Regions from separate parts of the Paenibacillus sp. sgz302164 genome, predicted to be linked through region 1. Evidence: riboswitches for the same ligand, from Rfam matches in the RefSeq annotation. Region 1 holds a riboswitch; the other holds the start of a gene.
What was found. A riboswitch is a leader RNA that binds a small molecule or an ion and turns the genes downstream of it on or off. The one in region 1 is predicted to bind cyclic di-AMP.
Positions count from the first base shown of each region.

Region 2: linked by a shared signal. The riboswitch ahead of AC0LWT_RS05085 (TrkH family potassium uptake protein) and the one ahead of AC0LWT_RS03790 (stalk domain-containing protein) in region 1 are both predicted to bind cyclic di-AMP.

Region 1 is NZ_JBVYOL010000002.1:55,180-59,247, forward strand. It holds gene AC0LWT_RS03780 (GNAT family N-acetyltransferase) at 1-1,072, shown strand, start outside; gene AC0LWT_RS03785 (polysaccharide deacetylase family protein) at 1,131-1,835, opposite strand; gene AC0LWT_RS03790 (stalk domain-containing protein) at 2,012-2,803, opposite strand; cyclic di-AMP (ydaO/yuaA leader) riboswitch at 2,813-2,961, opposite strand; gene AC0LWT_RS03795 (LiaF transmembrane domain-containing protein) at 3,122-3,427, shown strand; gene AC0LWT_RS03800 (PspA/IM30 family protein) at 3,453-4,068, shown strand, end outside.
Region 2 is NZ_JBVYOL010000002.1:352,490-356,557, reverse strand. It holds gene AC0LWT_RS05090 (potassium channel family protein) at 1-204, opposite strand, end outside; gene AC0LWT_RS05085 (TrkH family potassium uptake protein) at 217-1,566, opposite strand; cyclic di-AMP (ydaO/yuaA leader) riboswitch at 1,636-1,785, opposite strand; gene AC0LWT_RS05080 (CPBP family intramembrane glutamic endopeptidase) at 2,024-3,619, shown strand.

The DNA of each region.
Region 1 (4,068 bases):
TCCGGACGCCGTTCTGGGATATTTCGCGGACGGGCGTTTGGCGGCCAAACTGACCTTGCTGGATTTGGAAACGTGGCTGCACGGGCGCAGCTTTGCAATGGGCGGCATCTCGGGTGTAGCGACATGGCCGGAATACCGGCGGGGCGGCATGGTATCCGAGCTGCTCGTTCTCATATTGAAAAAGATGAAAGAGAAAGGCCAGACGCTCTCCTTTTTGCATCCGTTCAAGTTTGAGTTTTACCGCAAATTCGGCTGGGAAATGTATTCGGAATACTGCAAATACGAAATCACGCACGACAAGCTCCCCCGCTTTCAAGCGGCCGCAGGCAGCAGGGTGATGCGCATCGGGAAAGATCCGGAGATTTTGAATCCGATTTATGAAAAGCACGCGGTCCGCTATAACGGCATGCTGAAGCGGGACCTGAAATGGTGGAACAACCGCTGGTTCAAGTTTAAAAAAGGAACGGTTGGCGTCCATCTCAATGCCCGCAATGAGCATACCGGCTATGTGTTTTATCAGGTTAAGGACAAAATCATGACGATTCATGAGCTTGTGTTTCTGGACGAGGAGGCACGGCGCGGATTGTGGAAATTTATAGCGGATCACGATTCGATGATCGACAAGGTGCTTGTCCAAGCCCCCGTGAACGACGCGCTCCCGTTTTTGGTGCCTAATCCGGCATTCAAGCAGGAGAGAGTTCCTTACTTCATGGCCAGAATCGTCGATGTGGAATCGTTCCTATCCCGGTTCCCGTTCCGGACGGACGGAATCAAGGAGGCGCTGTACTTGCGGGTCGCTGACGAGCATGCGGAATGGAACAACGGCGTGTTTCAAGTGCGGGCGGATGCACAAACCGGCGCTGTGGAAGTAGTGAAGCTCTCCGGGAGCGTCCTGCCGAATGAGGAGCAATTGCTCAGTTGTTCGATACAAACGCTGACCACTTTGTTTATGGGTTATCAAAAAGCCGTCTTTTTGGCGGAGACGGAACGCCTGCAGGGCAGCCCTGCGACGGCTAGGCGGCTGGACTCGGCGATACCCGAACGGACTACATATTTGGCGGATTTCTTTTAAATAACGGAAAAAGGCGGCGCAGCGGACGATGAACCGTGAGGCCGTCTTTTTGCGCTGCTTATTTGTTCATTTTCGAAATCAGGTCGGTGACCGTTACGAATTGATAGCCCTGCTTTTTAAGCTCGGGCAGCACGATTTTGAGAGCTTCCACCGTTTGCGAGCAGTCTCCCTGCAAGTCGTGGAACAAAATAATATCGCCGTTGTGAATGTTATTGAGCACGGACCGGACGATGTTGTCGACGCCCGGCTTCCGCCAGTCTTTCGTATCCTGGTACCAGGACCACATCACAACCGTGAACCGGTCCTGCTTGGCCAATTCGATCAGCGATTGATCGTAAAAGCCGCCGGGCGGACGGAACACGTGAGGAATTTGCTCGGTAATGTCGAAAATAATTTCCTGCGTCTGTTCGATCTCCTCTTTCAATTTGTCCGGGCTGACATGTTTCAAATAATGATGATCGTACGTATGATTGGCAATCTCATGCCCTTCGTTCACTTCCCGGATGGCGATTTGCGGATACATCTGCACGCGCTTGCCGAGCACAAAAAAAGTCGCTTTCGCGTCGTACTGCTTAAGAACGTCCAGCAATTGGGGCGTATACACCGGATTGGGCCCGTCGTCAAACGTCAGCGCGACCAGCTTTTGATCGGTCTGCACATTCCAAACGACCTCGCTTTGCGGCACCGGCATGGCGGCGGTCGTCACATTCAAAACGACGGCAAGCTGCGCGGCGGCAATCATCATGCGATGGAGTTTTGGCATAAGTCTCCCCCTTAAAGTTTGAAGCAGGCTTGCTTCCAAACAGTCTGAGGTTATTGTCTGACCTGCCAACAGAACCTATGCGGAGGAAAAGAGGCAATATTTGTGAGGCAAATTCGCTCAAATACAAAAAGCAGGCCCATGGAGAATAGGATCTCCAAGGACCTGCTTTGTCGAAATTAACTGGGCAAGCGGAACACTTTCACGTTTTGGATGCCGAATTGCTGCAGCGATTCTTTGGAGCCGGGGATAAAGATGTCCACATGATTGCCTTTTACGGAACCGCCTGTGTCGGTTGCATAGGCATACATGCCGCCTACCGGCAGTCCGTCGAAATTGTAGCCTTCGATGTAAAGCTTGGTGCCGAGCGGAATGACCGTCGGATCTACGGCGACTGTCCCCAGCGCCAGCGGATTTCCCATGTAGTCGACGGCGCCGAAGCCGCCGTTCTCGGAAGGATCGGCCGAGTAAGCGGTTGCTTTAAAGCTTTCAAACTTGGGCGCATATTGGCTTCCGTCTTTGCTTAAGATGGCCATTTTGCTGTCCGCATCCCATTGAATCGGAATTTTGGAAGCGTCGCAAATGAATCGCAGCGGAACGAACACTCTGCCGTCCTGAAACCCGGCATGGGTGCCCATGTCGACGGGGGTGTTGTCGATGACCGCTTTTTGATCGCCTGATGCCAATGCAATCGTATGTTTGCCGTTGTTTAAAGTTACTTTAATTTGATTGCCCTTTTTTTCCCATTGGACCGTATAGCCGAGTTTTTCGGTTACGAAGCGAATGGGGACCTGCGTGGAATGATTCGTGTCTAAATAAGGTTGTGCATCCGGAAAACCGACAAGGTCATTGTCTACCTGCACTTTTACTTCCATTTCGGCCGCTTTGGCATGGTGCGGCGAAAGAAAGCCTCCTGCCAGAACTGTAATAGATACAGCAAGGCCAGCGAGTCCTTTTATAGCCGTATTCAATTCGCTATTCCTCCTTCTTATTAAAGCCTCCGAGGTTAGTTGACGGGTTCGGGAAGAAGGTTCTCCCTAGTCTGCTTCGACAATCAGCAAATATTCACCCCAATTAAATCGTCCCCCGTACCGATGCTGGAACACACCGGATTCGGCTCCAATTATTTTAACATTGGTATTTTGCCTGAAACAACGGCCAAAATGTGGAAGGTCTGAGAAATACCTAGACTTTGGTCCAGGTCGAAAAACAGTCGCGGGTCCGTTTTGCTTCTTGTCTCTTTTGTATACGCTAGTAGCATAAGGAATGAGCGAAAGGCGGGAACGTGCATGTCCATGAAAGGCAATAGAGGATTAGCTTTGATTTTTATTGCGGTCGGCTTGATCATTGCATCCCATATAATCGGAATTCATCTTCATCTTATGGGGTACCTGCTGCCGCTTTCGATGGTTGGGCTCGGCTATGTCGGCATTTGCAACGGGAAGAAGATCGGCTGGCTGATCGCCGCCGCGGGAGCTTTGATCCTGGCCGTGAAATTGTCGGGCTTCATCGCGTTCGCATTGGCGATTGTGCTGATCGGCTATGGATTCAGGCTGCTGGGCAGACGCACGCATTCGGATCGGTTCGATCTGTAAACTTAAATAGGCCGGGGTGGGGTTAATGAAGGTATTGAACAGAATCGGTAAAATGGCTGAAACGGCTTGGCACGATACCGCCGAGCGCTTTTCGATGAATGAGCAAGGAGGGGGCTTCGGCTCGCAGACGGGAGCAAGCGGGCGGATCCGGGCGCTGGAGCAGCGCTACGAAGAGACTTTGCAGCGGACGTTCGAGCTGCGTCAGCACTTTGTGAACGCGGAGGAGCTCGCTCGGCTCCGCGCGGAGCAGGCCGAGCTGGCGATGCGCGCCGGCGAGGAAGAGCTTGCCCGGGCGGCGCTGCAGGAGAAGCTGCGCCTGGAAGCGGCGTGCGGGCACTACCGCACGCAGTACGCGAGCTCCCAGGACGAAGTCCTGGCGCTCGCGGAGGAACTGCAGCGGCTGCGCGCCGCCGGTGCGGACGATGTGCAGCCGCATGGCGGGCTGCACGGGGCCCAGGCCCGCGACACGCTGCGCGAGCTGGAAAACGCGGGCCGCGAGGCTTGGCAAGGGCTGCGCGAAGCGGGCCGCATGTCGGCCGAGACGCTGAAGGAGGCGGGCTGCAACGTCAAGCAGGAGCTGCGCACGATGCGCGTGAAGCTCCAGAAGGAGTGGCAGCAGAGCCGCAGCAGCGGCGAGAGAG
Region 2 (4,068 bases), 300 kb from region 1:
AAAGTTGCGCACGCCGAGCGACTTCAGCACTTCCTCGTCCGTGGCATCCGCCACGACCGCATGCGTCAGCTCGGAGCTCATCTCGTCGACCGCTTCTTCGTCCTTGTCGATGCCGAGCACCTCATAGCCCAGCTTGATCAGCTCCTTCGACAAGCTGGATCCGAATCGGCCCAGACCGATTACCGCGTATTGATTTTTTTTCATCTCCAGTATCCCCTAACCAATCGTAATTTTACCCTCAGGGTATCTATATAATTCTTTTTCCTGTTTCGGCTGCAGCGCGTAGGCGAGCGTTATAGGGCCGAGCCGGCCGGCGAACATCGTCAGGCTGAGCATAATTTTGCCGAAAACGGTCAGCGACGGCGTAAGCCCCATAGTCAAGCCGACAGTACCGAAGGCGGACGTCACTTCGAACAATATTTTCAAAAACTGCACGGACTCCGTCGTCGATAACAGCATGGACACGAATATGACGAGAAAGAGCGCGATCATCGTGAGCGTAATCGCTTTGAGAATGCGGTCCTTCGCCAGACGGAAACGGAAAATGACGATATCTTCCTTGCCTCGGATCATCGTGATGATGGCGGCAATGAGAATGGTGAACGTCGTCGTTTTGATCCCGCCCCCCGTCGAGCCGGGAGAAGCCCCGATAAACATGAGAATCACCATGAAAAATTGCGACGCCTGACGCATGGCGCCGATGTCCATCGTATTCGCGCCGGCCGTCCGGGGCGTGACGGATTGGAAAAACGAAGCCAACATTTTTCCGCCGAAATTCAGCGGTCCTAACGTCTTGGTGTTCGTGTACTCGAATATAAATATCACTAGCGCGCCGAAAACGATCAGAAATCCCGTCATGGCAAGCACGACTTTGGAATGCAGGGAAAGTTTCTTCGTTTTGTGATATTCCATCAAATCGGACAAGACGATGAAGCCGAGACCTCCGAGCACGATCAGCGCCATCGCGACGACGTTCACCGTGAAATCGTTGACGTATCCGGTCAGCGAGACGAAAGGAGCATCGGCGGTGCCGAACAGGTCGAATCCGGCATTGTTGAACATCGAAATCGCATGCCAGATGCCGAAGTACAGCGCCTTCGAAAATTCCATGTCGAACGACCAACGGATCGTGAACAAAATCGCCGCTATCGCTTCGATGCTTAATGAATAAATAAGTACTTTGCGGATCAGCCGCACAATCCCTTCCATGCTGCCCTGGTTGAACGCCTCCTGCAGCAGCAATCTTTCCTTCAGCGTAATTTTTTTGCGCAGCACGAAGGCGAACAGCGTGGCCATCGTCATGAAGCCGAGACCGCCGATCTGGATCAGGCTGACGATGACGACTTGTCCGAACACGGTAAATGCCGACCCGGTATCGACCACGACGAGGCCGGTTACGCAGGTCGCCGATGTGGCCGTAAACAGCGCATCGATAAAAGGCAGCGACCGGCCGCTCGTCGAGGCAAAAGGAAGCGTCAGCAGCCCCGCTCCGATCAAAATAATGGCGGCGAATCCAAGGACCAGAATTTGCGGAGGCGTAAGCTGCCAAATGCTTATTTTTTTCATAAATCCCCCTGTTGTCATCAATTGAACACGCAAAAAAAGACACTGGAAATCCAATGCCTTATTCGGAAATGGTTCCTGACGTAAAGCCTACGAGGTTAGCTGACGGATTCGGGTGCGCGCAGTCACCCTATTTGTCCGGTTTTTTGACGCCGGAGACAAAATTCACCCCAAATTACATGGTTCCCCCGTTTTCAACAAGAAATTCGGCTTTTTATTCAATTGATATGAATTATATATCTGATTTATTGTTCCGCACAAAGTTGTTTTCAGCGGATTTGCGGGGGTTTTCGCAGCATTCCATCGTGTCTGGCAAGCAGGAGAGGGCGTTACGATTCGAAATCGCGAATTTGCCCCGGTTTACGTTTTATTTTGCATGAATTGGTTTTCCTTAACATCTGTGATACTTTTAATTTAGCGTATTTGCGAACCAACATTATCCAAGGAGATATTTTATCCCATGATGCGAATGAAATTGAACCGAACTTTGCTGATCCTCGCGTGCATCGGCGTGGCCTTGTATATGGGGGTCAATATGCTTGCGGGATATCAAACGGAAGAAGCGGCCCCGGTGGAAAGTCCGGCCGTTACGAAGCAGCAGGCGGCCGACGTGGCCGGGCAGTTTTTGCAAAGCCGCTACGGCATCGGCCAGCCGAGTACTTTCGTCGTATACCAGTCCGAAAAGTCGAGAAGCGGATACTTGCAGAAAGAACACCTTTTGCACGAGTATGAGCTGAAATACGGGGACCGCTTCCCGCTCGATTTCTATCAGGTCAGCGCCGTCGATCCCGGCAGCAAGCGCAAATTCGAAGTTGACGTCAACTACAAAAGCTTGCAAATCGTCGGCTGGCGCGAGACGCTCACCGGTACCGCCGCAGCGATCGGCAGGCAAAAAGCGGACCAGCTGGCCAAGGAGGAGATGAGCCGGCAGGGCTTTAATCCCGACGATTTCAGTCTCGCCCTGGAGCCGAAGAAAGAGGCCGGCGCGAGCGCGTACGTTTACGAAAAGAAAGCGGAAGCCATCGGCGGTTCCAAGCTGCGCTTGCGGATCGATTTTGACGATAACGCTTTGGTCGGCTATGCCGTGCAATTCAGCATCCCAGAGGACCATCAGGCATGGCTTGACTCGCAGGATCAATCCGCCTCGTTCATGACCTGGATCAGCATGGGCTTTACGTTCCTGATGTCCGTTGCGGCCATCGTATATGCCATCAGGCACCGCAAGCAGATGGATTTTCGCAAGGGCCTGCTGCTCACTGTTATTTTTACGACGATTTACATCGCCAACAACATCAATATGTATCCGGCTTTCAAAACGATGTCCGGCGATATCGCAGACAACGGAACCGCCACATTGGCCGGCTCGCTGTTCATGAACGTCGTTACGCTGCTGCTCGGTCTATCGGTCTACATCTCGCTTGCTTCCGGCAGCCGGTGGTGGGAGTCGAACGGGTGGAAGCCTTGGCCGGCTTGGCGGGAATCGCGCTTCGGATCGGAAGTGTTTCACGGAATGGGCCGGGGCTACTTGCTCGCCCTGTTCATCCTTGGGGTCCAGCAAGTTCTGTTCTATGCGGGCGAGGTCCGCTTCGACGTATGGGCCGTGAACGATCCGGGGGATTCCGTATTGAATATGCTGGAGCCCAAATTGTTTCCGCTGATGGCATGGGCCGCCGCAATATCGGAAGAAGCCGCTTACCGGCTGCTCGGTATCCTGCTGTTCAAAAAGCTGTTCCGCTCGAACTTCATCGCCGTTCTGCTGCCGAGCATCATTTGGGCCGCGAGCCATACGCAATACCCGATCTATCCGGTGTATACCCGCCTGATCGAGGTAACCGTCATCGGCATCATTCTCGGCTATGTGTTCCTAAAATACGGCTTCATCACTGCCATATTCGCCCATGCCTGCATGGACAGCATCCTGATGGGCCTGTCGCTGTTCTCGCTGGACCAGGCGGGCGATGTTGCCGCAGGTATCTTCTACATCCTGCTGCCGGCCCTCGCCGCGCTGCTGCTGGCATGGTGGCACCGGCGGCGCCTCGCGCCAAGCCCGGGGTAGAGCCAGCGCATGGCTGGCGGTGCGCGGGGGTAGCCCCCGTGCGGCGCTGAGCCTGCGGACGCTTGCTGGGCTGCGCGCGGCGCGCCTCCGAACGCCCACTAGAGTCTGCGCTCGTTAGGCAGCCCGTGGCGCTGATAAACTCCGAACGCTCGCTGGGCACTCGCGGCGCTGAGAGCCTTCGAAAGCCCACTAGGGTCTGCGCTCGTTGGGCAACCCGTGGCGCTGATAACCTCAGAACGCTCGCTGGGCACTCGCGGTGCTGAGAGCCTTCGAAAGCCCACTAGAGCCTGAGCTCGTTAGGCAGCCCGTGGCGCTGATAACCTCCGAACGCTCGCTGGGCACTCGCGGCGCTGAGAGCCTTCGAAAGCCCACTAGAGCCTGAGCTCGTTAGGCAGCCCGTGGCGCTGATAACCTCCGAACGCTCGCTGGGCACTCGCGGCGCTGAGAGC